Regions from separate parts of the Ruminococcus sp. RTP21204st1_B2_RTP21204_210225 genome, predicted to be linked through region 1. Evidence: predicted binding sites of a transcription regulator. Region 1 holds the regulator's gene; the other holds the start of a gene.
The links. The regulator Rex, encoded in region 1, represses fermentation and respiration genes when NADH is low (regulators of the CRP and FNR family bind a similar motif). The targets are predictions, from matches to a motif close to ATTGTTAANNNNTTAACAAT.
Positions count from the first base shown of each region.

Region 1 (16,958 bases):
ATCTCGCAGTACCCGACGCACTCAAAGCCTCCTGCTTTTTCAAGTCCTGAGCGGAATCCGCCGATGCCTGCAAAGATATCGAAATATTTTATCATTTATCACTGATCCTTTCCTTTTTGCAATAAAAAAACGGCTAAGTCTTTTCAAAACTTAACCGTTACATTGACATATTCATTTCTTCGGATTCTTCAAAACCCTCAGTTTCTGTGATTTCTTCAGATTTTTCCTGCTCATCCGCCATAGCCTGTTCCTGTTCGATTTTATGAAACTTATCCACATCGGGGATAACGCCAAGCGTTCTTCCGTTATCAAATTTACAGTGCAGAGTACCCGCATCGTCCACAAATTGAACTATGCCTTTAGTACCTGGTGGAATCGGACGGGGATCGTTATCCATACTGTCAAGGCATATCCGAGTTCCTTCGGGATATCTCTGTCTAAGCGTTTCTACTTTCTTTTCGTTGTAAATCATATTACACCTCACATCGTCATTCCCATATCGGGTTCTTCGGTCATGTCCTCGGTCTGACTGCTGTTCATTTTTTACTTGATCACCTCCAGTCGTTTTAGATTCCCTTTTTATAGTATATTTGTTATCAAGCCTTCTTTGAAATAAAAAAAGACCGCTTTGTCGTTTATCACATTTCGTGATATTTGACAAAAAAGCCTTCTAAACTTTGTGAATGTTTTTTTATAAAAAAACGGCAAGCCGGGAGCGAAATCTGCTCAAAGCTTGCCGTTTTATTTGACAATATTCATTTGTCGAGGGTTCGAACCCTTCCGGTCGGTGAAAATCATGAAAAAGCATCCATGGTTTTTACCTTGAATTTTTCAGCTGAAAAGCATGAAAAAAGCCCGTAAATACGGGCTTTTAAGGGTGAGCATCCATTTAGTCTCACCAATATGGTGCGGGTGACAGGACTTGAACCTGCACGGTGTTGCCAATAGAACCTAAATCTATCGCGTCTGCCAATTCCGCCACACCCGCATACAAAACAACATTATTATTTTATCATAAACTCCCTACTTTGTCAAGACCTTTTGCTCAAAAAAATGCCCGATGCTCAAAACATCGGACTGATTTTTTTTATAATCTCTTAATATTATCAAGAATTATCAGCTTGTGTGTAAAACCCTCAAGCTTGTTTTTGATATCACCATTCTTTATAAAAAGGAGTGTTGGCAGTGCTGTAACGTCATATCTCTTCGCAAGATCTGGCTGAGATGTGATATCACACTTAGCTATGATAGCGGTTTCTCCAAGCTCTTCTGCAGCTTCGTTAAGCCCTGCCTCTGTTCTTTTACAGTGAACACAGGTAGGTGAGTAAAATTCTATAACAAGCGGTTTGTCTGCTGATATCAGCTCGTTGTAATTCTGGTTTGTCAGTTCTGTAAGCATTTTTTTATTTCCTCCAATATATATTATATTATTCATATAGTTTTACTATGAATATAGTGATTATATCACTATTTACGCACTTTGTCAAGAGTATTATCAAACATTTCTGTATATCATATTTCTCATATATGTTAGTTATGAATAAAATGTACAACAATAATAAAGTATTCCTATCATATATGTATGATTTAATGAAAATCATTCATAACTATTGACATTTCCATAAAATCATGTATAATAAAAGCATACTAATCATATCGACTTGATATGAATTGAAAGTGAGGAGCTTAAATTGTCAAAGATTAATAAGCGAATGCAGCGATGTTGACACTGGAACTATCACAGCAATATATCTTAATTGGAGTTGTCAGCTATGTATATAGAATTAAAAAACATTAATAAAAGTTTTGGCGATTTTAAAGCTTCGGATAACGTAAGTTTTGGTATTGAAAAGGGAAAGCTTATCGGTCTGCTTGGACCGAGCGGCAGCGGTAAAACAACTATCCTGCGTATGCTTGCAGGTTTGGAAAAACAGGATAGCGGCGATATTATTATAGATGGTAAAAATGTCAACAAACTTCCATCAAATGAAAGAGGTATCGGATTTGTTTTTCAAAGCTATGCGCTCTTCCCTTTTATGACAGTTTACGATAATATAGCTTATGGTCTGAAGGTTCAGAAAAAAGATAAGAAGTTTATCAAACAACGTGTGGCTGAGCTTCTTGAACTTGTTGGCTTGCCTGACGTTGGCAAGCGTTATCCTGACCAGCTCAGCGGAGGTCAAAGGCAGCGTATCGCTCTTGCAAGAGCACTAGCACCTCAGCCTGAACTCCTTCTACTTGACGAACCTTTTGCAGCTATCGACGCAAAGGTAAGAAAAGAACTGAGAACATGGCTTCGTGATACTATTGATAAAATAGGCATAACAAGCATTTTCGTTACACACGATCAGGACGAAGCAATAGAGGTCGCAGACGAAATTGTTATCACAAACAAAGGAAGAGTTGAGCAGATAGGCAATCCAGTTGAGATATACCTTGAACCTAAAACTCCTTTTGTTGCTCAGTTTATCGGTCAGTCCGCAGTTATCGAGGACTACAGCAAGCTCAAAGGCTTTGAAACAGCAGAGGGCAAGACTTCAGCTATAATCAGACCTGAGTTTATCGAGATAAACAAATTTGAAGACAGCGAGTATCACCAGTTTGAAAGCTCAATGGAGGATGCCGTTGTGGAAGAAGTTTCATTCAGAGGAAACGCCTTTGAGGTTAAAGCTTCCATAGAAGGTATCTCAGTAACAGGCAGATATCCGCTGAACGCTTCCCGCTTAAAAAAAGGTGATAAGGTAAAAGTACTTATCAAGAAGCTTTACACTATTGATGAAAACACTACAAATATACTCGTAAACAAAGCTCTTGATGACTCAGAGCTGTACTATATTTAGTAAGGAGGACATTAAAGATGGAAAATAATAAAACAAAGTCCTCTGCTATACAGAAGATACTAAAATGTGGCATCATATCATGGGTAGCAATAATTGCCCTTTGGGGAATAGGATCTTTGAAATATGATGAATATTTTCTTCCAAGCCCAAAGGAAACGATCGACAGCATGAAGGAACTTATCAAAGACGGAACTCTTTGGAGTGATATTGTTGCAAGCGTCGGAAGAGTAATAAAAGGCTGGCTACTTTCAATAATTTTTGCTGTTCCTATGGGTCTTATTGTAGGAAATTTCAGACCTGTACGCTGGCTCGTTGAACCTATACTTAGCTTTTTCAGATTTGTGCCTGCTATTGCATTGGCGACACTCTTTCTAATGTGGTTCGGAGTAGGCGAAGAATCAAAAGTAGCACTTATTTTCTACGCATCATTCTTCCCTATGTTCGTAAACACTATAGCGGGTGTGGCTTCAACTGATAAGCAGCTCGTGGAAGCAGCTTCCTGCATGGGGGCAAAAAAAGCAAGAGTTTTTTTCACAGTAGTTGTACCATCAGCGGTATCTAATATCTACACTGGAATAAGACTAGGACTTAGCTCAGCTATAATCTGTGTTGTGGCAGCTGAAATGCTGGTCGGCAGTGATGGTCTTGGTTATCTTATAAACAGCTCGAAGCTTTATTACAAAACAAGCTGGGCTTTTGCAGGAATCGTCACACTTGCTGTGATTGGCTTTGCTGCTGACAGGATCCTACAGTTTATTGGCAAGAAAAAACTTAAACACTTTGACGTAAAATAATTAATTTAACAGGAGAGATTTAAAAATGAACATAAAAAAGATAATCGCAATAATAGCATCTACAGCATTGACAGCAACTCTTCTTGCATCATGCAGTAGTTCATCAAGCGGAAAAACCGCAAAGAAGGTTACCAAAGACGGTAAAGAGCTTAGCGTTTTGAGAGTTGCGAACATGACAGGTCAGCCAGATCAGTATGCCGACTATATCGGTATGGAGCAAGGAATATTTGAGAAATATGGTATATCTCTCGAAACATCAGAATACGCTGCCGGCATTAACACAGTTGACGCTATTGCAACAGGCACAGCAGATACAGGACTGCTTGCAGATTTTGCTGCTGTAAACAGAATTGGAAATACTCTCGATAACACTAATCTTGTGATTTTTTCAGATCTAAGTTCTAGCGTTTCATATAACGGTGGTCTTTTTGTTGCACCAAAATACAAAAATGATCTTGATGCTTTAGATGAAAGTGAAGGATGGATAACTTCTATTGGAACAGTTTCAGAATACTTCAACTGGCAGGCTCAGACTTATTTAGGACTTGACCCGTCAAAGCAGAAAAACGTCAATACAGATTCCATATCAACTCAGATAGCAGTTGCACATAACGGTGAGGCATCAGCCGCTATCGTTACAGGCTCAGCTATAAAAAAATATGAAGCAGAGGGCTGGACTCAGGTCGCATCTGCAAAAGATATAGGGATAAACGTATCTGCTTATCTTATAACATCAAGCGACTTTGCAAAGAACAATACTGAAACTCTTACGAACTATCTTAAAGCACTTGATGAAAGCGTTAAATACATAAATGACAACTTAGATGAGTCAGCTGAAAAAATATCAAAGAAATATGGAATCGAACCAGATGATTTCAAAACAAACTGGGAACAGTACAGTATTAAACTGGGACTTTCTGAGGAAGCTGCATCTCATCTTGATGAAATAAATAAGTGGGCGTATGAGAATGGTAAATATCCAAACAATTACAACATAAGGGAATTTTATTATCCAGATGCAGCAAAAAAAGCATTTTCAGATAACGTTACGGCAGACCTGACAAAAGCAGACAAATAAACAAGGAGGAATCAGACATGGGTTATCCAAGCATTTATCCAACAGGAGTTACGATATACAACAAAGAAAAAGCCTACAGCGGCTATACGATCTTCCCGTCCGCTAAAGGTGCTCTGTTCATAGATATGAATGGCAATGAAGTAAAGCTTTGGGCTGGACTGGGAGGATTTCCTAACAAAATACTCCCAGGCGGATATGTAATGGGCACAACAGGAGCAAGAGGAGGTAAATATGCATATCAGGATCAACTTGATCTTGTTCAGGTAGACTGGGACGGTCATATCGTATGGAAATTCGACAAAACTGAACTTGTTGCGGACCCGGGTAAAGAACCGGTCTATATGGCTAGACAGCACCATGATTTTCAGCGTGAGGGCAGCACTGTGGGTTACTATTATCCAAATGGTGAGCCAAAGACAGACAGTGGCAATACACTTATCCTTACTCACGAGAACCTCTACAACCATGATATTTCAGACAAAAGACTTATTGACGATAAGATCATCGAAGTGGATTGGGAAGGCAATATAATTTGGAGCTGGCGTGCAAGCGACCACTTTGATGATCTTGGCTTTGACGAGGCCGCAAAGAACGCATTGTTCAGAAACCCTGGCCTTCACGGTGAGGCAGGTGGAGATTGGATGCACATAAACAACTTCTCTACCCTTGGCGAAAATAAGTGGTATGACGCAGGCGACAAACGCTTCCACCCGGACAATATCATATTTGACGCAAGAAATTCAAACATACTCGGAATTATCGAGAAATCAACAGGTAAGATAGTATGGCGTGTAGGTCCTAACTTCAACGAAAGCGAAGCCACAAAGAAGCTTGGCTGGATAATTGGTCAGCACCACCTGCACATGATACCAAAGGGACTTCCTGGAGAGGGCGACCTGTTGGTATTCGATAACGGTGGTGAGGGTGGCTACGGCACACCTAACCCTGCTTCCCTCACAGGCGTGAACAATGCACACAGAGATTACTCAAGAGTACTTCAATTCAATCCTGTTACACTTGAAATAACATGGCAGTACACTCCCCTTGAAGCAGGAAATCTGCTTTTTACTGACGCTTCTAAGTTCTATAGCTCATACATCAGCTCTGCACAGCGACTTCCGAACGGAAACACTCTTATTACAGAAGGTTCAGATGGACATCTTCTTGAGGTCACACCTGACCATGAAATAGTTTGGGAATTTGTAAACCCTTATTTCAAGAATTTTGCTGGAACATTCAAAAGCAACATGATCTACAGAGCTTATCGTGTACCATACGAGTGGATACCACAGCTTGAAAAACCTGTTGAGACCTCTATCGAGCCTATCGACATTACAAAGTTCAGAGTACCGGGTGCTTCTATTGGCGAGGGTACAGGGCTTGTTACAGCCGTTGACGGGATCGATCCAACAAAAGGAGTTCCTCTCACAGGTTCAGGAAATGAAGAAGATGATGAAGAACGCATCGACTTCTGTGTTGCTTCTGTAAAGAAAAAAGATCTAGAATAAAATTAATGTACATAAGGCAGCTTCTGTAAAACGAGGCTGCTTTTTTTAAGACCGCAGAGAATTTAGGCTATTTCAACTTCCGTGTTGATAAATGTAAACTTTTTTAGAAAATATGATATAATATAGTATAGAATTAAATAAAAAAGAGGGTGTAAAACTTGATCGATCTTGATGATTTTTGGTATATAGTCAGGTCGCAACATTATACCAAAAGAGAAGCTGCACAGCATATAGCTAAGAAATATGATGATGACGGATATCTTCGCAAGAAGGAATAGCACAAACAAAAATAAGCTGCTACAGAAAAAATCTGTGGCAGCTTATCCTATTTAGAATAGTCCTAATTTTAACCTATCAATATCGGCTCCTGATATCTGTTTGTACGAATCCATAAGATTTTGAATCATATTTAATGACGAGCGGTTCGAAGGACCAGTTGCATAGTGTACTGTCGGAGAAAATTTATTATAAGAAAAAATGGCATTGGTTTTATAGGCTTGACCATACAGAACCTTTCCTCTTAGAATTTCAAACGAATAACCTTTCCCATCTCGTGCGATTGCTTTTATACATCCATTTATAGCTTCAGTAACGCCATTTGTGTACGGGTGATCAAAATAATTAAATATTTCCAGGCTCCATCGATTTACCGTTTCAGTTATTGAAATGTAAGGACTAAAGTTCTGTTTGACCTTTCTGGACCATTTTGTATACTTTAGAACAGCCGCTCTCCTGTTAGTACATTCGTAGATCTCTCTGAATTCTTCTTTAAGATTATATGCCATTTTTAGTTCCGGATACTTTGAATAGATGTATCCAAGTTTTTTGTTTTGGTTTGCAGTTAAGTCTTTTCTGTTGGCATTTAAGACTTTCTGTACTGAATTTATCTCTTTCTTTTCAGCAGCAGATAGCTGTTTGCAAAGTGTTTTTCTATAGTCGCTTAGTACGTCATTAATTAACTTGACTACATGAAATCTGTCGATAACTATTGCCGCATCCGGTAAGCATTCATACACCGCCTCACGATAGGGTCTATACATATCCATTGTAACTACTTTAATATTGTTACTGTCAGGCAATGAGTCGAGATAATTTATTAAAGTTTGTTTGTCTCTCTTTGGAAGCATTTCAAAAAGCAAGTGCTCGTTTATGTCCGTCAAAACACACCTAATCGAGCCATTCAAATGTGCTTCATCTATACCTAATACTTCAGGTGAATACATAATATGCTGAGAATCTTTCTCTCGAATATATGCCAAAGCTATTTTCTCTATCGTAGTAACAGATAACTTATATTCTCTTGCAATATGCTTAAATAGTTTTGTTAATGATAATTGATGGATCTTGCACCTTAGTCTGTTAGTCATTTTTGAGCAAAGATCAAGTGTATTGAATCTGTCAACAAAAATACTTCCACAGTCTTTACACAAATGTTTGTGACCTCTTATCTTAAGAGCTGTATAATGTTCATTTATGTTGATATCCCTGACAAGTTTAGTATATCGACCGTAATTGACAACATTGCAGCTCCCGCATTTTGTGCATATCTTTGTTTCAATTTTAGGCGAAACAACAAAAAGATAATCACACTCATCTGCATTTTCACGCAGTTCAAGTATATCAAATTCATCAAGACAAAGCATATTTTGGTTGTGGTTTATAAGCACATTCTATCCTTTCATTACAATTTTTTCGTAGAGGACAAAGCCTAATTACTGAAGATAAGAGGCAACTATCGTTCAGAGTAGACATCATTATCTGAATTATCTCCTCACTCAAACACTCCCCCGTCAAGCTGTCCGCAGAAATAAAGATCATTCATAGTCGGCTCGCTCATAACAGCGTTAGGGGTGGGCTTTGTCTTTGAGATAGTCTTCGACTTTGTATCCTCATAATAAATGTTCTCGATAGGCAGCAAACCAATATCCTCTTTGGGAATATCCCACACCATACCCCTTATATGCTCAAAAAGCGCCTCTGGGCTGTCATTAGCGATAACAGAGCCTTTGTTAAGTATGATCAGGTCGTCCGTTATGGTGTCAATATCAGAAACGATATGGGTGGAAATTATTATAATGCTGTCCTTTTTAAGTCGCACCATTATCCTCTTGAATTGCTCACGTTCGAATGGGTCAAGACCAGCAGAAGGCTCGTCAAAAATCAGTATCTCGGGGGAGTTAAGGATAGTCTGTGCAATGGCAAGGCGCTGTTTCATTCCGCCAGAAAATGACTTTATCTTGTCATCAAGATTTTCAGACAGATTCACAAGCCCCAGCACACGTCTTATCTCGTCCTCAATAAGCGGCTCAGGCATTCCTTTTAACAGAGCCGAAAATCTGAGAAATTCATGGGCGGTGTAGCTTGGATAAAATGGCTGATACTGAAACTGAAAGCTCAGCTTTTCACGATATTTCTCGCCCATTTCAAAAACGTCCTGCCCGTCAAGGGTCACGCTGCCGCCCGACTTTTTTATCACGCCCGATATGCAGTTCATTATGGTGGTCTTGCCTGCGCCGTTTGGTCCAAGCAAAGCGTTTATGCCCGTATGAAATTCGCAGGTTATGCCCTTGAGCACCTGCTTTTTGCCGTATCTTTTGGATAAGTTTTCTACTCTTAAAACGCTCATATCATCACCACTCCTTATCGGTCAAAGCTTTTTTCATAATATCCGCTGTATCTCCATGCAGTCAGTCCGCTCAAAATCGCTGCAAGATATATGAATACAGCTACCGCTTCCGAACAATCAAAAGCCCTCATATAGTCAAGGTTGTTAAGCTGCCCATTTACGCTTGTGACAGCCGCAAACATATAAAGCGAAAGTGCTCCCACATAATGTGCGGCGGCGGACATGACCGCTATCAGCCCAGAGGTCAGCATAACATATTTTTTCACAGAGCGCACTTGCTTTGCCACAAGCACGAAAATGCCGTAGGTTATAAAAAGCGACATAAGCCTTGTGACATATAGCCATATTATTGTGCCTCTAACAGTTAGCATTAAAGGCGCAAGGTCAAATTTCCATACGCTTTGCAATGGTGCGGTGCTGTATTCGCTCTGCTGTAAAGTTCCGCTTAAAATAAGATCGGCGAAAAAGCTTAGCGTGAACATTATAAATATCGCCACTGATAAAATTATCTCCCGTGACTTAAAAAACGCTGACGAATTTTTAGATATCCTTATCTGCTGATCCATTCGTTTTTCGTAACTGTCCGCAACAAAAACACCCACAAGCAACAGCACAAATATCGGCATAATATCTACCGCCTGCAATTCAAGAAACTTCAAAAACGGCTCGTCATTTATCACCTGTGGAGTTGGAAAGGCAGCGTAAAGTCGGCTGTTTTTCACAAGGTCGGTAGGTATATTAGCGTCTGTAAGACCCCTGCCTGTGCGTGCATAGCTTCTGATGCTTTCGACCATGAAACAACTGCGAAGCTCGGTCTTATACTTGTTCACGGCGGCTGTGATGTTACCGTTATAACCGCCTGCGTAACTCCTCAGCTCATAGTCCGTTATGTATTCATCACATTGATCGAGTGTCTTGTCTGCGGAATTTTCTATAAGTTCATTGTATATCTCCGCCGTTTCTTTGTTCATATAGGTAAGATTATTTGAAGAAACAAAGCTCCGATACACTGTGAATTTTGCGGAAGCTGAAAAAATTATCACTATGACAAAAAGCAGCCAGAATTTCTTTATGAGCCGTGAAGTCTGATAACTATACATACTTTTCATTATCCCACCTGCCTTTCAGCAAGGAGATATGTCCCTGCGACAAAAAATGCGGTCATGATGAATATGATAGCAAAATAAACAACGTATTCTCGTGCAGGTATTCCCCAGAAATTCATATAACCTGTGTCATTGAGCATATTGGTGTAATTGCCTGTTAAAATGTCAACGGCAGGGTTGGAAAAGCTTGTGGTTTTCAGATATAATGGTACAAATATTGGCACAAGGCAGACCGCTCCTGCAAGTATGGTCTTTCTGCTAAGCATTGAAAGAAACATCACAATGCTTGCGGCGAAAAGCGCATAAACAAGTTTTGCGGCAAATACTGCAACTAGATATCCGCCAAAGCTCATATTCGCCGAACTTAGTTCAAAACCGCTCAGATATTGCAATGGCATATCAAGTTTAAAGCCGTTTGTATCGTAAATAAAAAGAGTTATAATATCCACAGTGTAAATTATCAAAACAAGAATTATTACAGCAACAAAGCCGGTACAAAGCTTGAAAAGTGAGAATTTCCTCACGCCCGTTTTGGTTATTCCAAAGCTTTTTATCCTGCCGCTTTGTATCTCTGATGAAAAAATGCTGAAAAGAAGCAAATAAACGCCGAACGGTATCAAAATTTCCAATGACATATAGTTTTCAAAGCCGTCAGCGGCTCTGGTGTCAATGATATCGTCCGACTTTTTTAGGTCTGTTATCACGGCGTTGTAATCGCTGATGAGCTTGTCGGAAAGCTTCAAAGAATACTCATCCGTAACGCCACGTCTTGCATTTCGGCTGTAACCTCGCACACGCTCGGAAATGAGCTTCAAAGCATTTTGCTGGGAATATAGCTCTCCCTCAATAAGAGAAAACATACTGTCAAGTCCTGCGCCTGCTTGTGAATTTTTCTGAGAGAAATCTATTATCTTTTCCTCAAGTTCCACAGGCAATTCAACCTGCTTTACACCGCCTGTGTTGTGGTTATTCTGATAGTCGTTTATCTCGTTGTTAAGAGCGTTTTGCTCATCAGCAAGCTTTTGAGCGTCTTGGCTTACAGTTTCCGAGCCGCCTTTAAGATAGGTCATGTATTTTTCGCCATAAGCATAAGAAGGTCTGAGTACAGATATCAAAAAGGCGCAGGAAAGCAAAGCCAGCAATAAGCTTATCAAAGCTGACTTCGCCATATCTTTTCTTATCATAAATCTGAGAAGTTTCAAATCGTCACACCTCAAACATCAAGCTCTTACATTTCTGACTGTATCTCTGCATATGTATCATAATCCCATTCGCCGTTTGAAATAAACTTGTGCAGTTTAAAATCTTTATCCACAAGATAAGCGGCTGTATCAGCGTCGGGATCATAGGTCGAAAGAAGGAAATAATCCTCACAGTTATTGAATATCGTCATATAGTCGATATACTCATAGCCGTAAAAATACTTTTCATTGAGCTTAGCATCATCAATTATCTTCTGCGGTTTATTATCGTTATCAAGATAATAAAGCACATACTGATACATTTTGCCATTATCATTTGGCTCACGAACAAGCACTATCATAGTGTTATTGAAATACTGAAAATATCTTACAAAAGATTTGTCTTTAAAAGTGCAAACTGTGTCACTTTTTTCATTATCCTCGTTATACCTATACAGCTTGTTTTCGCCATTAGAGTAATACACATCTCCGTCGGCCGGATAATACATATACGGCGTATTTTCGCTTATCTGAGAGCCAACATCAATGCCTGTATCCTTGACGTTCTGAGGGTCTGAAAGTGGAGCTATAAATAGGCGGACTGTATCCGTCTTTGGGCAAAGCCTTGTAAAATAAAGCTTGCCGTCGCTTATGTAATAGGTATTGGCTTTTGTTATCTCGCTTTTGTCAGAGTTTTTGAGAGCGTATTTATATAGCGAATAGCCTGTGCTGAATCCGTTCTCGTCGGTCTCGCTCTTTTTGTATTTGCCCTCAACAAAATAGATATCTCCGTCTTTGTCCATAGACATACAGCCTAATATGCTGTCCTTTGGTGCAGAATACACTTCCGTGACTTCACCGCTGTTGTAATCCACTGTGACAATGCTGTAATCTTCTTTTTGCGTAGCAGAATTATACACTGACCTTACAGCGTATATAACGCCGTCATATATGGTATAGCAGGACAAGTTTGAATACTCTTGAAGCTTGACCTTTATCATTGCAAGGCTGTCGGATTCGATATCATATTCTGCAATGCCGTCATAGGTTTTGTAATACACAAAATTGTTTGCAAATGCAGTAGAAGAAGCTTCAGGACACAAAAGGTTTGTGGGAGAAGCAGAAAGTTCTTGTTGACCCTTTTCAGAAGAAACCGCCTTATCGGATTTTGTGCCAAGAGAAATGAAAAGTGTAACTGCAACTGCGGCAATTATAACTGCGGCTGTTGCGATAATAATTTTAGTTTTCATAATTCACACTCAAGTTCTATTATTGACTATCAACGGAAAGCGTTGTGCTGTAATTGCCATGTACCTTATCATTATAAATATGTACAGTTTTTACTAACTTTGAAGATGTACAACCTTTTAACCCAAACGAATGCTCAATTTTACCTGTGTCAGAATGAGATGATCCACAACCAGTACCACCAACAGAGGCACTTGCATAAACATAACCGCTGTATTTACAATTTGGATTGTAAACATTGTTATTGTTACTTGATGTCCTAGTCCAAGCTTGACCAGCTACAGTTGAATTTGTTCTTATTCCTGTTACAAAACATGAAATATAAGCATTTGAGCCAGAACCACCAACTGCTCTGCCGTATTTTATGGCTTCATACGCACTAGCCCCAATAGCCATAGAACTCATCATCATAACAGCAGTACCCATAGCTACGATCCTCTTAACGATCTTTTTCATATTAAACGTCCTTCTTTATTATAACATCCAAATATTTGAATGTCAATGTTTTGTTTTTGATTTTGGATTATATAAATATTATTACTGCATTGGAATCACCTGTCCTTTCTGTGCACAGCCTATTATTTTAGCATGACGCTGTTTTGCTGTAAATAGTTATGGTCTCATAGGCAGAGCCATTATAGACCTTAGCAACTGTCTTTACACGATAAGTACCGCTGCTTAAAGACTCTTTGGAATTTGAATAAATCGCATACCAACTGTTGAATGTTTTTGTCCAACTACTGTATTTATTCCATGAAGATCCATTTTTCTTCTGAAGTGTTTGAGTTATAACGATTTTAGTAGTTGTACCTGAAATACCACGTACAGTGGATTTACAAGTTGCAGCCTTGTTGGAGATTGACAATGTACCTGATATTTTATCTGTGTATAAATAACAAACAGAAATGTCATCGTCAGAAGGCGTTTGCAGTTCGGGTTCGGCAAAAGCTGTAAGTGATAGGCATAGCATAATAACAACCGATATAATTGTCGATATCACTTTTTTCATATATGTAAGTTCCTCCTTTCACAAAAAATAGGTGCAAGAGATTTATTTTCTCCTACACCTACTATGACAATGAAAATTGTTTGTTTGTGATATGCTTTTATTAATTTACTTTATTTTTGTGGATTCACACAATTCCAACACAGACCGTTTGTCTAAGTTGCTGCATATTTCAAAAATATATTTACCATTGTCCCATATAAATGTATGATCATGATCTGTATTATGAACTAGATATTCTTGTCCGTTTTCATCTGTATATGATTCAAATGTTGACTGTTCATTATCATAATTACTAAGATATGCATCTTTTGTGTATTGTTCAAAAAAGATATAATCATCATCCTTGAAGTATGTTATTATAATTGAATTTTCCATTTTATCATAGTCGACTTGTTTAAATCCATTTGGAAGTGAAGATATATGATATTCCTCGTCAATCGAATGCGGATATGAATTCTCAATTTCACTGTCTGCTATAATCTCCGTATGGTCTGAAAAAATATTCATAAAGAAATCACAAACTGCCTCTCTCACAGCTTTTACGCTAAGCGAAGAAAATGATAGGATCAACAATGCTGCAACACAACAAGCAACACGTCTGCCGGTCGTGCATATCAGAGTAAAATAGGGCTTTTCTCTGTGTTTTATAAGTTTGTTTATTTTTTTATTGTACTTTTCCGAAAATTCATATCGTTTGTCTACTTCAAGAGTTTCAACATAATCATCCAATCTGGCATTTACGACTTCATCGAGAGCTTTTGAAAAATATGAAAAATTATTCATGTTATAAATCACCCTTTTCAAGTAATATCTTCAATCTGTTTTTGGCATACTGCAGACGTTTTCTTGCTGTGGCAGATGTAATGCCAAGCGTTTTTGAGATTTCAGAATATTCAAGTCCACACGAAAACTTTAAATAAAGAATCTCTTGATCGTCAACTTTCAGTTTCTTTATGCAACCTTTCAAAAATTCAAATTCGTAACATGACATATTTTCATTTACAAAATAAGAATCATCATCGTAGGAAACCGTCATTAAATTTTCTTTTTCCTTTTTAGATATATTCTTTGCCATGTTCCTACTAGTTATGACAATGTAATAATCCAATTTGTGATATTCTAAATGTTTAATTTTTTGAAAACATTTAGCCAACGATAAAAAAGTGTCAGAAGTTGATTCCTCAGCAAGTTGTTCATTTTTTAATATATTCAAGGATATTGCATGAACTTTATTTTTGTATTTATTATACAGCTTTTCAAAAGCCTTTTTATCTTTTTCATCATCGATCAATGCCATACACACGCCAAGCATTTCATCACATCCTATATACTTTATAATGTATCAAGTATAACATTATTTATGTATAAATTCAAGGGGGATGTTTTGTAGAAGTAAAACCTTGTTGATTGTGAAATGTTTGTTAACATCAACACGGAAGTTGAAATAGCCAGAGTTTACAAGTCCTTGACAAAAGAAAAGATTAGTGCTATTATATTATGTGATATTGTTATTTATTTATCAATCATGTTTTTTAGTAAAGGAAAGTGTAAATATATGTCTAAAGACGGTTCGATATCCGCATCAGTAATAAAACGACTGCCACGTTATTATAGATTTTTAGGTGAGCTTCAAAAAGAAGGACTTGAAAGAATATCTTCAAGGGAGCTTTCTGAGAGAATGAAGCTCACGGCTTCACAAATAAGACAAGACCTTAACTGCTTTGGCGGATTCGGTCAGCAGGGATATGGCTATCACGTTGACGAGCTTAGAATGGAAATAGGCAAGATACTCGGAGTAGACAAACATTTCAAGACCATACTTATCGGTGCAGGAAACCTTGGTAAAGCTATCGCCACACATATTAACTTTGAAACAAGGGGTTGCAATCTCATTGGCATATTTGATATAAACCCTAAGCTCACTGGTGAAGTGGTAGGAAACATACCGATTCGTCACACTAATGATATAGAAAGCTTTTGCGAAGCAAACTCCCCTGTTGTAGCTGTGCTTTGTATACCGAAGGCAAACACTCAGGCTATTGCAGACCAGCTTGTAAATCTTGGTCTGAAAGCGTTCTGGAATTTTTCACATTATGATCTTAGCATCGACTATGAAAACATAGTTGTGGAAAATGTCCATTTAGGTGACAGCCTGCTTACACTTACATATGCAACAAATATCATCACAAGCACTGACACTGACAACAGCGAAGAGATCGAATAAAAAAAATTCACACCAGAAAATTCTCTGGTGTGATTTTTTTATATAAAGTATTAGCGAACTGTTTTAACCGCGGCTGTTTCAACAACTGCAGCAAGATGGTCATTAACCTCTTTGCTCTGATAGTATTCAGCAAAAGACTCAGTTACTTGATCTGCCCATGACTCTGTAGATTGAGTTTTAACATCCTCGGTATTGATTTTTTCAGCACTTCCTGTTTCATCATCAAGAACGTAAAGCTTATCTGATGCGACCTCGGCAGCGACAGTTGCCACCTTTGTCAACACATCGTCATTTTTATCATATATAACAAAAATGTAACAATTCTTTTTGTTCACAGTCTTAGTGCCTGTATAACCATAAAGCCTTTTTGTTTTTTCAGCCAAAGGATATATCTCCTTGCAGACATCTACGACCTGATTAAACGAATCAACAGCCTCATCTGGTATCTTTTCAAGAGTGCTTCTGTCAGGGAGTGAAGTAGTTTCGTCTGGCACTTCATCAGTAACCTCTGTCTGAGCTGTCGTTACGTCATTATTTGTAAGATTAACATTATTTTCTGTTTTATTATCAGCATTTTTTCCACAAGCCGGGAAAGCAAACATAGTGCAAACTATAGCAACAGCTATCATTAGCTTTTTCATATTGATCCTCCGAATAACCTCTGTAGTCCTAAATCATTATGTCATATTTCAACAGTTTCACATTATATCACATGAAAATTACTCTGTAAAGGGATTATAAAGAATTGTAACAAAATATCCCGATTATGACGAAACTCATAATCGGGATAAATCATTTTTTAGCTATTTGCACAATAAGAGGTTACAAATTTGTTACAAGCTGACGAAAAGACTAATCGTAATCTACAACGTCGATCCACTTCATGAGCAGATCCTTCTCCTCTGGTTTGCCCTTAATGAGCTGTGCTGCTGCAACGATCGGCAACCAAGCCTGTACATACTGCTTAGATGTTCCGCTCTTTACGCAATACTTATCAAGATAAGCCTCAGCAAGATCAGGATTGTTAAGGCAGAACAGCAGGTATGTTCTTGCAACGTCAGCAGAAGCATTGCCTTGTCTAGCAGAACCCCAATTGATAACATAAGTACCTTCGTCATTGATGATAACGTTCTTTGGCTCAAAGTTACCATGGCAAAGCTTGATGTGCTTTGGCATTGAATCAAGTCTTGTGAGAAGCTCATACTTCTTTATCTCGTCGATCTGACCAAGAGTCTTGATCTGTCTTGCAATCTTATCTTTCAGCTTTGAAAGAAGTGGCATATACTGAGCGTGTATCTCGCACTGAATGTCGATAAACTGGTTAAGATACGTGTCTTTCTTGTC
Region 1 is NZ_JBCPGA010000025.1:3,613-20,570, reverse strand. Features, by position in the region: gene dcm (DNA (cytosine-5-)-methyltransferase) at 1-95, opposite strand, end outside; gene AB5123_RS09455 (DUF4314 domain-containing protein) at 158-472, opposite strand; tRNA gene AB5123_RS09450 (tRNA-Leu) at 905-988, opposite strand; gene AB5123_RS09445 (thioredoxin family protein) at 1,088-1,399, opposite strand; gene AB5123_RS09440 (ABC transporter ATP-binding protein) at 1,773-2,840, shown strand; gene AB5123_RS09435 (ABC transporter permease) at 2,858-3,634, shown strand; gene AB5123_RS09430 (ABC transporter substrate-binding protein) at 3,660-4,712, shown strand; gene AB5123_RS09425 (aryl-sulfate sulfotransferase) at 4,730-6,220, shown strand; gene AB5123_RS09420 (ISL3 family transposase) at 6,550-7,887, opposite strand; gene AB5123_RS09415 (ATP-binding cassette domain-containing protein) at 7,992-8,846, opposite strand; gene AB5123_RS09410 (hypothetical protein) at 8,861-9,955, opposite strand; gene AB5123_RS09405 (hypothetical protein) at 9,955-11,154, opposite strand; gene AB5123_RS09400 (hypothetical protein) at 11,181-12,383, opposite strand; gene AB5123_RS09395 (hypothetical protein) at 12,403-12,837, opposite strand; gene AB5123_RS09390 (hypothetical protein) at 12,965-13,351, opposite strand; gene AB5123_RS09385 (DUF4367 domain-containing protein) at 13,496-14,173, opposite strand; gene AB5123_RS09380 (RNA polymerase sigma factor) at 14,175-14,687, opposite strand; gene AB5123_RS09375 (redox-sensing transcriptional repressor Rex) at 14,946-15,614, shown strand; gene AB5123_RS09370 (hypothetical protein) at 15,665-16,255, opposite strand; gene AB5123_RS09365 (phosphotransferase family protein) at 16,467-16,958, opposite strand, start outside.

Region 2 (16,958 bases), on a different contig from region 1:
GTCACGGAACTCTCTCATGCCACGATCGAGTATCCTGCCGAAGTTTTCCTCTGCCGAGCCGTTGTAGGGATTGCCATAGTTGTTTGCAAGATCAAAATGTGTGATACCGCTGTTGAATGCAGTGTGTACCATTCTTTCCATGTTCTCAAAATTGTTTTTTAAACTGAAATTCTGCCAGAATCCCAGCGATACAGCTGATAGTTTAAGCCCGCTTTTTCCACAGCGGTTGTATATCATTTTGTCATATCTTTTATCGTCAGGTATAAACATTTCAAAAAACCTCCTATATAATCGTGTTAGTGCATAAATTATCCCACTTACTTTTATGATTATAGCATATTGTATTATCTATGTCAATGTGCTATAATTGAATAAGTTATATGATAAAAAATATGTGTGTAATGCACAATAAATGGAAAGATAATAATATGAGAAATGATATGAACAGAAGAATTATCGCTGCTGTATGTGCAGTAGTCATGACGGGAGCAATGCTCACAAGCTGTGCTAAAGAAACAGGGGAAAGCTCAAAAGCAGAGAGTAGTTCTGCCGAATCTCAGGCTGTGACAACAACGGCTGAACCTGTTGTAACTCTCCCTGCCACCACAAAACAGGTGATAAACTCTGAACCTGCTACTTATGAAAGCCTGAGTGCTGACAAGGCTGAAAAAGAAAGTTTTAAGAAAAAGGTACGATCAGAAAGTAAGATACCTGTTATAAGCGTCACGACTGCCCCTGACGATATGATAGCTTCAAGGGAGAAGTATACTTCCTGCGTGGTGGACGTTTTCAATTGTGATGAAAAATTGGAGATAAACGAAGCCTCAGCAGGCATAAAGGTAAGAGGAAATTCAAGCGCATATTACGGCGATGTTAGTCAGATCCTTGCAAACAAAGTGCCTTATAGGATAAAATTTGATAAAAAGACAAATATGCTTGGGCTTAATAACGGCGCAGAGTGCAAAAGCTGGGTGCTGTTGAAATCAGATTGGGATCTAATAAGAAACGATATCGCATTCCGTTTTGGCAGAACTATCATGGGTGACAGCAATTTCTGCTCAGACGGTCAGCTTGTTCACCTCTATGTGAACGAGGAGTTTCAAGGCGTTTATGAGCTTTGCGAACAGTGTCAGATAAATCCGAACAGAGTGGATATCTCCGAGCCTGCGGAGGGCTGCACCGACACTGATATAGGCTATTATCTTGAGCTTGACAACTATGCAACAAGCGATGAGGATAACCATTATATAAGCATGGACTATGAAAATGCCACTGTCACCGACATAAACGGCGAAACAAGGCAGTTCGTTCCTGCGGAATATTCTATCAAGAATGACCTCTATTCGCAAAATCAGATAGACTTTATTGACAAGTATCTCAACAATCTGTTCAAGATAGTTTATGAAGCCTGCGAGAACGGCAAGTATTATAAATTTGATGAAAATTATGACCTTGTTGACTCTGATGTTACCACCGCTGAGGAAGCCGTTTCTAACGTTATGGATATAGACTCAGTGAGAGATATGTATATTCTTTATGAGATCGTACATGACTATGACTGTGGTGAGGGAAGCTTCTATATGTGCGTCGATCTTTCAAAGGACAGTAAATGTCCTAAGCTTAAATTTACCTCACCTTGGGATTTTAACTGGGCATATAATGACAGCACTGAGAAATATTATGCTGGTGCTTTCACAGACAAGAATTTTGTGGCTAAAAAAGGTGACCGTTCAAACCCATGGTTTATCATTCTTTGTAAGCAGGATTGGTTTATGGCTACTGTCAAGGAAAAGTGGACGGAGATGAGCCGGGAGAAGCTTTTGCAGGGCTGTATAAAAACAGAGCGTGAATATCTCAAAGAGTATGACGCCGACCTTAGAAAAGGCGAAGAGTGGGGTCCTGACTCTGCGGAGGATCTTTTCAATTGGATCGAAAACCGCATTTATTGGCTCAATAGTCAGTGGAAAATAAAGTCTGACGTTAGTAACAGTGCTTCTTAAATGATAAATTTTATTCAATTAAGGCAATACCGCACAAAGATTGTGCGTCAGATGCGTAGTCAGATTTTTTGTCAGATTGCACAAAAATTCCGCAGGCATACTGCCGTATGTCAAGGGATTTTTGTGTGATATGACGGAAAATCTGCAAGCAGATGGCGTGCAAAGCCGTCAGGCGGGCTTTGTGCGGTGTTGCCTTAATAAATCGGGCTTGAAAAATGCTGTAAAATCGGTATAATAAGATAGTATCCCCGTATTGAAAGGAGGAAATGTCTGCAACGCAGGCATAATAAAATATGACGGAAAAATTATTCAAGCTGAAAGAAAATCACACCGATGTTAAAACTGAGATAATGGCGGGTGTGACGACTTTCATGACCATGGCATATATCCTTGCCATAAACCCGAGCATTCTCGGCAGAACGGGCATGGATCCTACAGCCGTACTTCTTGCCACCTGTATCGCCTCTGTTATTGGAACAGTGTGCATGGGACTTATGGCAAATCTGCCTTTTGTGCTTTCCGCAGGCATGGGACTTAACGCTTATATGGCTTACACTGTTGTGGCAGGCTATGGCTATCCATGGCAGGTTGCACTGCTGGCGGTGTTCATCGAGGGCATAGTTTTCATCGTGCTTTCTCTTACAAACGTCAGAGAAGCCATTTTCAATGCAATACCTGTGGTGCTGAAAAAAGCGGTGTCCGTTGGTATCGGTCTTTACATTGCCTTTATCGGACTTCAGAATGCCGGACTTTGCGTTGACAGTTCAGCCACTCTTGTTACCATAACAGGCTTCCGCAAGAATTTCACAACTTCGGGCATATGTGCGCTTCTCACTATCGTAGGACTTTTCATCACTATTATCCTATATATCAAAAAAGTCCGTGGCTCTATTCTTATGGGTATAGTGGCAACATGGGTAATAGGCATGATATGTCAACTTGTGGGGCTGTATGTTCCTGACGCTGAAAGCGGCTATAATTCGCTTTTCCCTACAATGTCGCTTACGGATTTTTCAAAGCTTGGCGAAACATTTGGTCAGTGCTTTAAGGTGGATATGCACAGTATTGGCATCTTCAATTTTATAGTCGTGGTATTCTCCTTCCTGTTCGTTGACCTTTTCGACACTTTAGGCACTCTTATCGGCGTATGTTCAAAGGCAGATATGCTTGATGAAAAGGGCAGACTTCCGCAGATAAAGCCTGCGCTTCTTGCTGACGCCGTTGCCACAACAGCAGGCGCAGTTCTTGGTACTTCCACCACCACAACATTCGTTGAGTCCTCAGCAGGCGTTGCCGCAGGAGGCAGAACAGGTCTTACCTCTATCACAGCCGCAGTGCTGTTTGCACTGTCAATGTTCTTTGCACCTATCTTCACGGCTATACCATCCTTTGCAACAGCTCCTGCACTTATAGTAGTAGGCTTTTTGATGTTCAGCTCTATCACTGACATCAAGTTTGATGACGGCAATTATACAAAGGCTATCCCTGCGTATCTTTGTATTCTTTCAATGCCTCTTTTCTACAGCATTTCAGAGGGCATCTCTCTTGGAATAATCTCATACGTTGTTATAAATCTTGTTTGTGGAAAGCGCAAGGATATCACACCGCTTATGTATGTGCTTGCAGTGCTTTTCGTGCTGAAATATGTTTTCTTATAAGGAAAGCTTTCAAAGAACAGGTCTGAAACTAGCCATGCTTTCCTGTTCGTTCTGCTACAGAATGAGAATTGGCGTAAAATGACAAAAAAGCGGCAGCCGTTACCGACTGTCGCTTTTGTTATATACTTTTTATTATCTCTCTGAGTTTTTCCGTAAGCACTGTCGCTGCCTTTTGGTGGGTCTTTTCAGTAGGGTGCCAGTTTGCCGCAAAGCCGTCGTTTGCACCGTCCTGCTCATGGAACATCATTGAGCTTATCTTGCTGTCAGCGTGGCTTTTAAGATATATCTTTATTCCCTCCTCAACAGCAGGGAATATCCTCTCGCCCATTATTCCAACAGTGCAGAGAATGTAAGCCTGCGGATTTTTCTCACGAACGACCGCAAGAAAATCAGCATAAAGCTTTGAGAAAACAGCCTGCCTGTCCTTGTAGTCACGGCAGTAGCTGTCGTCGTTTGTGCCAAGGTTTATAACGATTATCTGCGGAATATATTTGCTGAAATCCCAAGGGATATCCTGCGGAGCAGTTCCTGCAAAATTGCCCCTTGAAAAGCCGTAGCTGCAATAGAACTGTGGAATTGTCTGTTCACTGATAGGCTCGTCACCTTCTGTGTAGCCTGAGATTATACCGTAGCCACTGGCTGAAAACATACTGTATTCAGCGTCAAGTGCCTTGGCGGTCTTGTAGGCATAGGCTTTTGTAACGTCCTCTGTGGCGGTGGTGAACTGGTGGTTTTCGTCCTCATCATCAACACCATAGCCACAGGTTATAGAGTCGCCGATAAATTCTATTTTAAGCGGTTTTTCAGGCAAAGCCTCAGCACTGCCCTCGGCGAAAGCCTCAACGCCAACTGCTGACATTGGAGATTCTGAAAGCTTTATTATCTCCACAACTGACTGAGCGTTTTCCGTGCGGTCTATTACCGTGATCTCTTTTTCTGCACAGTCGATCATCTCGTCAACTACTCTCTTGCCGTCAACATAAACGGCTATCCTTGCATAGTCGATAGGATTATCGCCCACTGCGATATTGTCGCCTTTGAGCTTCAAAACAAGCTTTGTGCCGTCAAATGTGAATGACGCACCGCTTCCTGAAAGACCGAGCCACATTACCTCGTCTTTGAAATATACTCTGCCTGTGAGCTTTGCATTTTTGTCAAGCTGTAATCTATCCATACTTTTTCCTCTTTTTTCATCTATGATCTTCTTTAGCTGACGCAAAAAGGCTGTGTGTCAGCTCCGTAACAATAAGAGTATAACACACAGCCATATTATTGTCAACTTATGCAAGGGAATTTACATCACCCTCACGCTTTTGCTTAACAAGCAAAGCAGCCACAGCGAAGAATGCCACTGCAAACAGTGCTTCGATACCGATGCAGATAAGATATTCCTTTGTGCTGAATACTCCACCGCTCATGCCGAAAAGCATATTGTTGGCTTTGGTGTACCAGTATGCAGGGAACAATCTTCCCACTGCAAGAACGCCTCCTGTGAGCAATTCCTGCGGCACGAAAACTCCGCAAAGAAAGCTCATGCCAAGACCGATTATGTTCGATATAGCAGTTATACCGTTGTCGCTAAGGTCAAACTGCGCTATTATCATTGCTATGCCTGCGGCGGCAATGATATATACAAAGCTGTTAAGACAGGCAAGCCAGAATTTCACGCTGAGCGTTTTGCCCCAAATTATTGCGACTATCATAAACAAAAGCCATATGCTAAACACCAAGATACTTGCCCCAAGAGCCGTCTGTCTGCTGTAGTTTGCTGACGTCAGGCTTGAACACATTGTGCGTTCTCGAACGCCCTTTCTGTTTAGCGTAAGTATAACGGGGCAAAGGGTAACAATGAGCATGGAAAGCATAACGTATGCAAGATACTGAAAATAGTAGCCGAATATTGCCGGCATACCTGTTCCGCCCTTGTTGTTAAAGTTTTTAAGCTCCGCCTTTACTTGCTGAGAAACTGCCGTTTGGGCAAGCTCCATAGCGTTTTCTGTGCTTTCACCTGCCGTCATGTACGCCTTTACGCTTGAAAGATAGCCGTCAAGCCTGCTTTCAAAAAGCTGTCCGCCGTAGCTGGAGGGCATTTTGAAATTCTCAAAAAGTCCGTCAAAATCCCCTGCGTTTATCTTGTCGCCAAAGCCCTTGTTTATATACAGAACATAGTTGGCACGCTGATAATAAACGGCGTCGATGACCTCGTCTTCATCATCTGCAAGCTCCACCTTTTTGTTGCCGCTGAATATAAAGTCCTGCAAACGCTTGCTTTCGGCACTGTTGTCACGGTCAATGACGGATATGGACATTTTGTAGTCCTCATAGCCATTGTTATCTTTTGCAGTATCCGCCATTATTACTGCTATGACCATAAATATGACGAGATATAATATAGCAGACGTAAGCCTTGTTTTGAGTATTTTCATAAAGGTCTTAAAGACTTGCATATTTACGCCTCCTTGTAAGAACATATCCACCAAGGGTGAACAGCACTGTGTATATCGCCATTGAAATTATCTTCACTGTGAACCGCCTGTAGTCCTCGTAGAGATTAAGACAGTAAAAGCTGTCTGAGATAATGGCGGCAGGGTTTATTTCATTGAATATCGGGCAATGCTCTGCAACAGTGCCTTTCATGGTGTTTGACATAAGACCGCTGAAGAAACAGCAGGTCATTGATACCGCCATGACTACAGACATTTTTAAACCCTCTTTTATGCGGAAAGAGCCAACGAAAAATCCCATGGATATTCCCATTATTCCGCCTAGCACTGCGGCAAGGTAAACAAGGGGGAGCTTACTGCCGAAATCCACTTTAAGCACAAATCTCAGGAACGTCACCGATATCACCATGCATATCATTTCCACCACATGAAAAGCAAGGAGCGTTGCCGTTATGCTTGTAAGCTTGTTCACTGGAGAACAGCAACGTCTTGCGCCAAGTGCAGACAGGTCGCCCTGATTTTCCTGTGCCACGAACAGACCTGACATCGAGCCGAAAAGTGCCGTCATGGCAAGGAGATTATAGAAAAACTGTATCGTTATGTCAGGATTGCCGTGGAGAGGTATATCCTCATTTGGGCTTATCTTTTCAGAAAGGGAAGCTATGACCTTATCAAGCTTTTGCGGAGCGTTCTTTGCAGTGTCGGTTATTATCTTTTCCTGCGTTTTGTATTGCTGTATGAAAGTCTTTACAATGGTCTGCTGGATACCTGTTGAGCCAAACTCAAGGGAGAGGTCGGAAGCCTTTATAATGCCTTTTATATCCTCGCTTTTAAGCATTTCTTCTGCCTTGTCAATGTCTGTATAAGTCACCTTGAAAAGAGCCTCATCACTATTTGATATCTGTTCAAGCACCTGCTTAAGGATATCGTTTTCTTCTATATTTGTCACCGCAACAGGTATCGCATTGAATACAACATCTTTTTCGTATATTCCTGAAAACGCCATCTTAAAAAAGCAACCCAGTATTATAGGAAAGGCTATTAGCCAGAAGAGTACGGCTTTTTGACGCAGACAGCTTTTAAATTCGTATTTGAATATGTTTGAGAACATTCTATCACTCCTTATCCCTGAGAGCTTTGCCGGTTATTTCAAGGAAAACGTCATTGAGGGTAGGCTGCTCAGAATAAACGCTGCCGAAGCCCACCTGATTTTCCTGCAATATTTTCAGTATCTCAATAAGATTGTGCCGTCCCCCTGTACAGCGTGCAACGAGCTTGTTGTCGGCATAGGAAACATTATAAACGTGTTCCAAAGCTTCTATTTGTTCACGGACGTTTTCAGGAAGCTGGAGTATCTCGGCGGTGATAGTTTCGGTGTTTTTTATCATTCGTTTGAGTTCCTCTGTAGTACCCTCGGCTATCTTACTGCCCTTATCCATTATGGCGATACGGGTGCATATCTGCTCGACTTCTTCCATGTAGTGGGAGGTGTAAATTATAGTCGCACCTTCACGGTTGAGCTGTAAAATGCCCTCCAGTATCTTGTTTCTTGATTGTGGGTCAACAGCAACTGTCGGCTCATCGAGTATGATAAGCTCAGGCTTGTGAGCGATACCACAGGCAATGTTAAGTCGTCTGAGCAGACCCCCTGAAAGCTTTTTAGGGTGGAACTTCACAAAGTCCTCAAGCCCCACAAAAGCTATGGCATCGTCAACATATTTCTTTCGTGTGGCTTTGTCGGTGATGTAAAGCCCGCAAAAATAGTCAATGTTCTCATACACAGTCAGCTCGTCAAACACCGCAACATTCTGCATTATAACGCCAATACGCTTTTTTACCCCATAGTTCACAGGGGACATTTTTTCACCGAATATCTCGATGTCGCCTTTATCGTATGCCAACAGTGAGAGCAGGCAGTTTATCGTGGTGGTCTTGCCCGAACCGTTAGGACCGAGAAGTCCGAAGACCTCGCCTTTTTTTATTTCAAGATCAAAGTGGTCAAGAGCAATAAGTTCCTTGTATCTTTTTACCAGATTGTCTATTTTTACTACAGTTTCAGCCATAAGAAAAAACCTCCCTTAGTTTGTATTATCATTATACAATACTATCCGCCAAAAAGCTAGTGAGCAAAGTCACATCTTCATGTGACAAATGTCATATTATAAAAAAGCAGAGTGGCTGGTGACCAACTCTGCTTTGCAGTTATTTAAGCTGTGCTGTAAATATCATCATGCCGTTTTCGGCTTTGCATGATATCTTGCTTTTGTGCGACCTGACTATTGCCTGTGCAATAGAAAGCCCAATGCCGTAGCCTCCTTTTTTCTCTCCCTTTGACCGAGAACGTGAGCTGTCGTCACGATAAAATCTGTCAAAAAGTTTTGTTAGGTCGCCTTGCGGTGGTTCTTTGCAGGTGTTTGAAACTTCAAGGTCAGTTTCCTTGCCACTGTGAGAGGTGAAAAGCTTTACTATTATCTCGCCGCCATCGTCAGCGTATTTTACCGCATTTTCCGTGAGGATAGAAACAAGCTGTCTTATCGCACCCTCGTCGCCGTGATAGGAAAGTCCGTTGGCAACATCAATGGTGAGCTTTTTGCCCTTTGTTTCCGCAAGGGTAGTAAAAGGCGAAGCGGCGTCATAAACAGCGTCAGAAATATTGAAATCAGCCATGGTAAGAGCAGGCTTTTCCTCCTCCATTTTTGCAAGGCTTAAAAGCTCTTTCAGTAGACCGTTGAGCCTTGTTATCTGATTTTTTATGCTCACCGTCCACTGGTTTGGCTCTGACACCATTTCAAGAACTTCCGTGTTTGCGGAGATTATGGCCAGCGGCGTTTTTATCTCGTGCCCTGCGTCGGTGATGAACTGCTTTTGCTTTTCAAAGCTTTCCACAACAGGTCTTATTGCACGCTTTGAGAAGATTATGATAAGCAGACATACAAGTATATATCCTGCCGCCCCTATGGCACATGACACAAGAAGGAAACGGTTTTTAGTTGCGGCGTCACTGCGGCAGTCCATGAAAACTATTATCTTGCCTTTGTCAGTGTCGCCTGTTTTGTAGCGGTAGTTTCCTGACGTGCCTGAAGTCTTGCCGCTGTCAAGAATGCTTTTGCCGTATTCTATAGCCTGCGAACTTGACACCGCCGCAACGTGTCCTGTATCTACCTTGGTTATTTCGCCATTGCTGTCGGCGTATACAACAAAATACCTTGTCTGATACTTAGTTTCCTCGTTAAAGCCTCTGTGCTTATCAGGCTTTTTGCTCTCAGGGGGAGATGAGCTGTCTGAATTATCCTGCGGCTTGTCATGCTTCATGCCCTTGGGGTCGAACTCAGGAAATCTGCCGTCATTTTCGATTATTATGTTCAGCAGATTGTCTGCATTCTTGTTGGTCTGATAGATGTTCACTCCATTTATGCCGCCTATTATGGCAAACTCTACGATAAGAAGGCACACAGCGGCGATAACAACGAATTTCCGCTGTAAACGCTTAATCATTATGCTTTTCCTCTAGTGTGTAGCCCACGCCCCTTGTGGCTTTTATCTCGATATCTGCACCGATAAGACCAAGCTTTTTACGCAGATATGAAATATACACCCACACCACGTTTATCTCAGCGTCAGAGTCATAGCCCCATATCTTTTCCATGAAACGCTCCGTTGAAATAAGCGTGCCGTGATTTAGCATAAGGGCTTCTATCATTTGAAACTCTTTGTTGCCAAGCTTCTGAGAGCCGTTAGGACCTGAAAGCTCAAAGCTCTGTCTGTTGAGAGAAACGTTTCCAAAAGTAAGGGTAGAGGGTGCAAACTCAGTGCGGCGGCGTGTCATTGCCCTTATTCTCGCAAGAAGCTCGCCCATTGCAAAGGGCTTTGTAAGATAATCGTCAGCACCCGAATCAAGTCCGGTTATCCTATCGTCAATATCAGACTTTGCAGTAAGCAGAAGAACAGGGGAGTCGATACCCTGTTCACGGAGTTTTGTAAGCACCTGTATGCCGTCCATACCGGGCATCATAATGTCAAGTATTATGCCGTCATAATCCTGTGCAATTGCATAGTTGTATGCGTCGATGCCGTTGTAAACAGCGTCAACAGAATAATTTTTGTGTTTAAGCACTGCCGAAATCGCATTTGCAAGCTCAACCTCGTCCTCAGCAAGAAGTAATCTCATTAAAATTCCTCCCTATAAGTCAGTATAATATCTTACGATATATGATAACCTATGAACTTTAAACTCACTTTAAATGTATTATACCATAAATATTCTTTTCGGGCAATAAAAATCTGCCCCCGAAAACCGAGGGCAGATAAAAGATTTTTGAATTAGAATGCTGTCTTGTAGATGCCGAGGATAGACTCAACTGTGCAAGGTCTTGGATTTCCTCCTGTGCATACGTCTGCAAATGCAGATTCGCTCAAAGCCTGAAGATCCTCTTCCTTAACGCCTATCTCGTGGAGCTTCTCAGGAATTCCAACGTCCTTTGAAAGCTGCTTAACTGCGTTTACTGCGGCTGCTCTGTATTCAGCCTGGCTCATGCCTGTTGTGTCAACGCCCATTGCTTCTGCGATGTACTTGAACTTTTCGCCTGTGTATTCAGCGTTGTACTCCATTACATATGGAAGAAGTACAGCGTTTGCAATTCCGTGAGGTGTGTCATAGAATGCACCGAGCGGGTGAGCCATGCCGTGAACAACGCCAAGACCAACGTTTGAGAAGCCCATGCCTGCGATATACTGACCGAGAGCCATATCCTCACGTCCCTGTGGGTCATTCTCAACAGCCTTTCTCAGTGAACGTGAGATTATCTCTATTGCTTTAAGGTGCATCATGTCTGTAAGCTCCCAAGCGCCAAGTGTTGTGTAGCCCTCGATAGCGTGTGTAAGAGCGTCCATACCTGTTGAAGCTGTAAGTCCCTTTGGCATTGATGACATCATCTTAGCGTCGATAACTGCAACAACTGGAATATCATGAGGGTCAACGCAAACGAACTTTCTCTTTTTCTCCTCGTCTGTGATAACATAGTTGATAGTTACCTCTGCGGCTGTGCCTGCTGTTGTAGGAACTGCGATTATAGGAACACTAGGATTCTTTGTGTCGATAGCGCCCTCAAGAGAAGTAACGTCAGCATACTCAGGGTTGTTTATGATGATACCGATAGCCTTTGCAGTGTCCATTGATGAGCCGCCGCCGATAGCGATAAGATAGTCAGCACCTGCTGCCTTAAAAGCCTCGATACCAGCCTTTACTACCTTTACAGTAGGGTTAGCCTTTACCTGAGAGAATATTTCATAAGCAAGTCCTGCTTCCTCCAAAAGATCTGTAACGTTCTTTGCAACGTTAAATTTGATAAGGTCAGGGTCTGTTACAACAAGAGCCTTTTTAAAAGCTCTCTTCTTTGCCTCTGTAACTATCTTGCTGATCGAGCCTGCACCGAAATATGAAGTTTCATTAAGTATCATTCTGTTAGCCATTTGATTATTCCGCCTTTCAAAATATATGATCTCTGTTATCAAAGTTATATCTTTGATTATTGATATTATACAACTTTTATACCATGATTTCAATTATTTTTGTGTAAAATATTAGCGGCGCAATATTGTGTAAAACAGCCAAAAACATAAATCATTTAATCTAAGGCACACCATACAAAAGGCGTAACCTGTGAATGATACTTTTTTCTTGACAAATCGGCAAAAATGTGCTATAATTCTCAATTAGGAAAGTTACCTTGCGGAAAATTTCGCAAGGTGCTTTTGTGTTTTATAGGCTTTTTGTGAAAAATTACGATTTTCTTTCCTTTGATGGGAGAAAATATATTTATAATTTTTATTGTTTATAATTTTTGCGAAATATATTAAGCAAATCGTTACAGAAAGCATTCGCTTTGCTGTGTCTTGATAAATCGGAGGAGTATGTATGATTAGAGAAGATTTAAGAAATGTTGCTATTATTGCCCACGTTGACCACGGTAAGACTACCCTTGTAGACCAGATGCTCAAGCAGAGCGGTACTTTCAGAGAAAATCAGGCTGTAGAAGAAAGAGTCATGGACTCAAACGATATCGAGCGTGAGAGAGGAATCACTATCCTTGCAAAGAATACTTCTATCAAGTATAAGGATGTTAAGATAAACGTTATCGACACCCCAGGCCATGCTGATTTCGGTGGTGAGGTAGAGCGTGTTCTTAAAATGGTAAACGGTGTTATACTGCTTGTGGACGCAGCCGAGGGTCCAATGCCACAGACAAGATTTGTGCTTCAGAAAGCACTTGAGCTTGGTCATAAAATAATCATCGTTATTAATAAGATAGACAGACCTGACGCTCGTCTTAACGAGGTAGGCGACGAAGTTCTCGAGCTTCTAATGGATCTTGACGCTACTGACGAGCAGCTTGACAGCCCTATCCTTTATTGCTCAGGCAGAGCAGGTACAGCTACTCATTCGCCAGACGAAGAGGGCAAGGATATGATACCTCTCTTTGATGAGATACTCAGCTATATCCCTGCACCTGAGGTAGATACTGAGGGTCCAATGCAGTATCTTGTTTCCGCTATCGACTACAACGAGTATGTAGGAAGAATAGCTATCGGCCGTATCGAGCGTGGCGAAATGAAAGTTAATCAGGACGTTACGATCGGCGACTATCATCAGACTAAGAAGGAATATCGTGGTAAGATAGTTACAATGTATCAGATAGAGGGACTTAACAGAGTTCCATGCCAGAGTGCAAAGGCTGGCGATATCGTTTGTATAAGCGGTATCGAGAACATCACTATCGGTGACACTATCTGTGACTTCGGCAACTTTGAGGCTGTACCTTTTGTAAAGATATCCGAGCCTACAGTTGAAATGACATTCTCTGTAAATAATTCGCCATTCGCAGGCAGAGAGGGCAAGTTCGTAACGAGCCGTCACCTGAGAGACAGACTTTTCAAGGAGCTTCTTAAGGACGTTTCACTGAGAGTTTCTGAAACAGACAGCACAGACGCATTCAAGGTCGCAGGCCGTGGCGAAATGCACCTTTCTATACTTATCGAGAATATGCGTCGTGAGGGTTATGAGCTTAGCGTTTCCACACCGCACGTTCTGTTCAAAGAGATAGAGGGCAAGCTTTGCGAGCCTATTGAAAGACTTGTTATCGACGTTCCTGAGAATTGCGTAGGTTCTGTTATGGAGAAGATAGGTGCAAGAAAGGGCGAGCTTCAGGAAATGGCACCTGTTGGAAGCAGAATGAGACTTGAATTTCTTATCCCTGCAAGAGGACTTTTCGGATATAAGAGCGAGTTCCTTACAGACACAAAGGGCGAGGGTATCATGAGTTCTGTATTCCATGACTACGAGCCATATAAGGGCGAGATACCAAAGAGAGCAACAGGCTCACTTGTTGCGTTTGAAACAGGCGAGGCTGTAACATACGGTCTTTACAACGCACAGGAGAGAGGCGAGCTGTTCATCACAGCAGGCACACCTGTATATGAGGGAATGATAGTTGGCGCTTCACCAAAGCAGGAAGACCTTGTTGTAAATGTCTGCAAGAAGAAGCACCTTACAAATACCCGTGCAAGCGGTTCTGATGACGCGCTCAGACTTGTTCCGCCAAGAAATCTCAGCCTTGAGGATTCACTTGAGTTTCTCGCTGATGATGAGCTTCTTGAAGTAACACCAAAGAGCATAAGAATAAGAAAGCGTATTTTGAGCAACTCACAGAGAGCTAAGGAAAGAGCTAAAATGTAATAATAACAAAAAGAGGAGCGGTCATGCCGTCTCCTCTTTACTTTTTTATGAAATTGTAGTGCTATTGTATGTTGGTGTAGTAGAAAATAGCAAGCTGTGTGCGGTCACGGAGGGAGAGCTTTTCCAGGATAGTGCTGATGTAATTTCGCACTGTGCCCTCACTGAGATAAAGCAGTGAGGCTATTTCCTTGTTGCTAAGCCCTTTTGCCACCTGTTCAATTATCTCCTGCTCTTTTTCGACTATGCCGTAGTGGTCAAAATCAAAACTGCTGTGATTGGTAAGAAGCTCAGGAAGCTTGCTTGCAACATCTGAGCCGAAAACTGTCTGCCCATTCATGACGGTTTCAAGGGCAGGGCATATGCTTTCAAAATCCTGCTTTAAAATATATCCCTTTGCTCCCATAAGCACAGCCTTTATAATGTATTCATCATCAGAAAACGTGGTAAGATAAAGTATCCTTGCGTCAGGGTACCCAGCAAGGATCTTTTCGCCGGCTTCAATGCCGCTCATGCCGTTCATGCGGATATCCATAAGCAGAACATCAGGCTTGAGAAGAGAATAAAGCTCTATGGCTTCCTCGCCACAGCTTCCCATGGCAAGAACTTTCACACTGCCTGTGCTTTCCAAAATGGTTTTCAGCGACACCGCCACAAGCTTGTCATCATCTATTATAACAATGTTCATGTCAAGACCTCCGTTCAGTCAGGTTTTGTTTCGGCACAGACAGAAAAATGCGGAATCCCTTGCTGCCCGATGTGATGTTTATGTTTCCATTTAAAGAAGCCGCACGCTCTCGCATATTGGCAAGCCCCATTCCGCTTTCGTCTATCTTTTCGGGACAGCTTCCGTTGTCTGCGATACTAAGCTGATAAAGAGCAGGGTGTTCACGAATGATTATTTTTATGCTGTCACCGTTGCTGTGCTTTGCAGTATTGGAAAGTGCTTCTTTTATAACGCCAATAAAGCAAAGCTTCACATCTCGTGACATTCTTTCGGAAAAGTCATAATCACAGCTTACTGCAAATCTGTCTTTCAGAGGTCTTATGCAGTCTTCAACAGCAGGCTTTAGTGTGATAGAATCGTCATGAAGATCATGAACGCTGCTTCGTATGCTCGTCATGGCGGTGTTCAGCGTGCCGCTCAGGTCGTTGATGGCTTCACCGACAGTTTCATCTTTGTTTATGACCGAGAGCGCACCAAGCTGTAAAATAGACCTTGTGAGCATATGTCCCACGTTATCGTGTATCTCCCTTGCAATGCGGTTACGCTCTTTCAGCGTGGCAAGATATATCTCGTAGTCTTGATTTCTCTGCATGGCTTTGTTTTTCTCTACAAGCTGGGTGGTAAGTTCTTTTGAATTGTCACGGGTATTTATGAGCATCTTTGTCAGCTTTTCGTTCAGAACGCTGCGGCTTGAAATTGTGAAGCTTACCAAAAAAAGAGCGGCAAGTGGGAAGATGTCTTTTCCCAGAGTGAATATATTTGCAAGTACGCCTATGAATGTTAAGATTATAGCAGGGTAAAATTTTGTACAGAAAGCATCATAAAGTACCAAAGGGGCGAGTATCAAAGCTTCTTTATTGAAAATGCAAAGTGAGCTGTACGCAATAACTGGAAGGTATGCAACGGCAGAGCTTGGTTTTATTTGAAAGATAGCGGAGCATATGACAGCCAATAGCAATGTGGTGATGTTTGACGGATCTGTTCCCTCTGCAAGCATGAATGCACAGCAGCTAAGGCCTAAAAGAAACTTATCCCACAGCTTGTTCATATGGCGTTCCCCCTTTGATGTGATATCTCAATTTTAACACATTAGTGGCGGATTGTCTAGTATCGTTCTAAAATAGTTTTGCTATACTGTAAAAATCATTGACTTATACCTATAAAAAATGGTATAATGATAACAATGATAATTTCTTGTAAGGAGCATATTTTTATGAAAGACGGTTTTATAAAGGTCGCCGCCTGCACCCCTGAGATACAGGTGGCAGACATTGACTTCAATGTGGATAAAATAATCAGTCAGCTTGAAAAGTGCAGGGAAGAGGGCGTAAAGGTCGCTGTTTTCCCTGAACTTTGTATAACAGGCTATACCTGTCAGGACTTGTTCTTTCAGAACGCTTTGCTTGACAAGGCAATGGAGGGTGTTGTAAAGATAGCAAAGACTACCGCTGACAGTGATATGCTTGTGGCTGTGGGTGTGCCTGTGAGAGCAAACGGCAAGCTTTATAACTGTGCGGCTGTGATACAGGACGGCGAGGTGCGTGCCTTTGTACCTAAAACGCATCTGCCGAACTATAACGAATTTTATGAGGCAAGACATTTTGCACCATACAGAGGCGAATGTGCTGCCATTGATCTGAGAGAGTACGGACAGTTTGAATTTATACCGCCTATGGAACAGACCGTTTTCGTATGTGAAGAGATACCCGAGCTTGTGGTGGGCTTTGAACTTTGCGAGGACTTGTGGGTAGCTGACCCTGTTTCAAATTATCTTGCTAAAGCAGGGGCTACCCTTATATGCAATCTGTCTGCAAGCGATGAAGTTATCGGCAAGGACTCATACCGCAGACAGCTTGTATCGAACCAGTCCGCAAGGCTTGTGGCAGGGTATATCTATTGTTCTGCAGGTGACGGCGAGTCAACGCAGGATATGGTCTTTTCAGGTCACAATATCATTGCGGAAAACGGCTCTATACTTGCAGAGAGCAGGCTTTTTGAAAACGGCATTACCATATCGGAAATAGATTTTAAAAAGCTTGCCTTTGAACGCAGAAAAATTTCTACCTATCCTGCAAGTGCTGAGTGGGACTATTCTTCCAAAGACAGCGGTTTCTTGAATATGGAAAACATTTCTCGTGAGAGATTTTCCTTCGAAATTGGCGAAACAGCTTTGACAAGAAAATTTGCAAAAACGCCTTTTATCCCGTCAAATCAGGCGGAGAGAAACGAGCGCTGTCACCTTATTTTGCAAATGCAGTCCCATGGACTTATGAAGCGTATCGCACACACACATTCCAAGACTGTGGTCATTGGCATTTCAGGGGGACTTGATTCTACGCTTGCACTGCTTGTGTGTGTAATGGCAATGGACTTGCTGAAACGTCCTCATACTGATATCGT
Region 2 is NZ_JBCPGA010000017.1:23,683-40,640, forward strand. Features, by position in the region: gene AB5123_RS07885 (aldo/keto reductase) at 1-270, opposite strand, end outside; gene AB5123_RS07890 (CotH kinase family protein) at 429-2,000, shown strand; gene AB5123_RS07895 (NCS2 family permease) at 2,294-3,658, shown strand; gene AB5123_RS07900 (SGNH/GDSL hydrolase family protein) at 3,777-4,832, opposite strand; gene AB5123_RS07905 (ABC transporter permease) at 4,939-6,105, opposite strand; gene AB5123_RS07910 (ABC transporter permease) at 6,092-7,213, opposite strand; gene AB5123_RS07915 (ABC transporter ATP-binding protein) at 7,218-8,165, opposite strand; gene AB5123_RS07920 (sensor histidine kinase) at 8,305-9,597, opposite strand; gene AB5123_RS07925 (response regulator transcription factor) at 9,590-10,270, opposite strand; gene fucO (lactaldehyde reductase) at 10,423-11,571, opposite strand; gene typA (translational GTPase TypA) at 12,017-13,834, shown strand; gene AB5123_RS07940 (response regulator transcription factor) at 13,896-14,519, opposite strand; gene AB5123_RS07945 (histidine kinase) at 14,521-15,606, opposite strand; gene AB5123_RS07950 (NAD(+) synthase) at 15,772-16,958, shown strand, end outside.
Region 2: a site for Rex is predicted at 11,796-11,815, ahead of fucO (lactaldehyde reductase). Genes of this name have one in related genera too.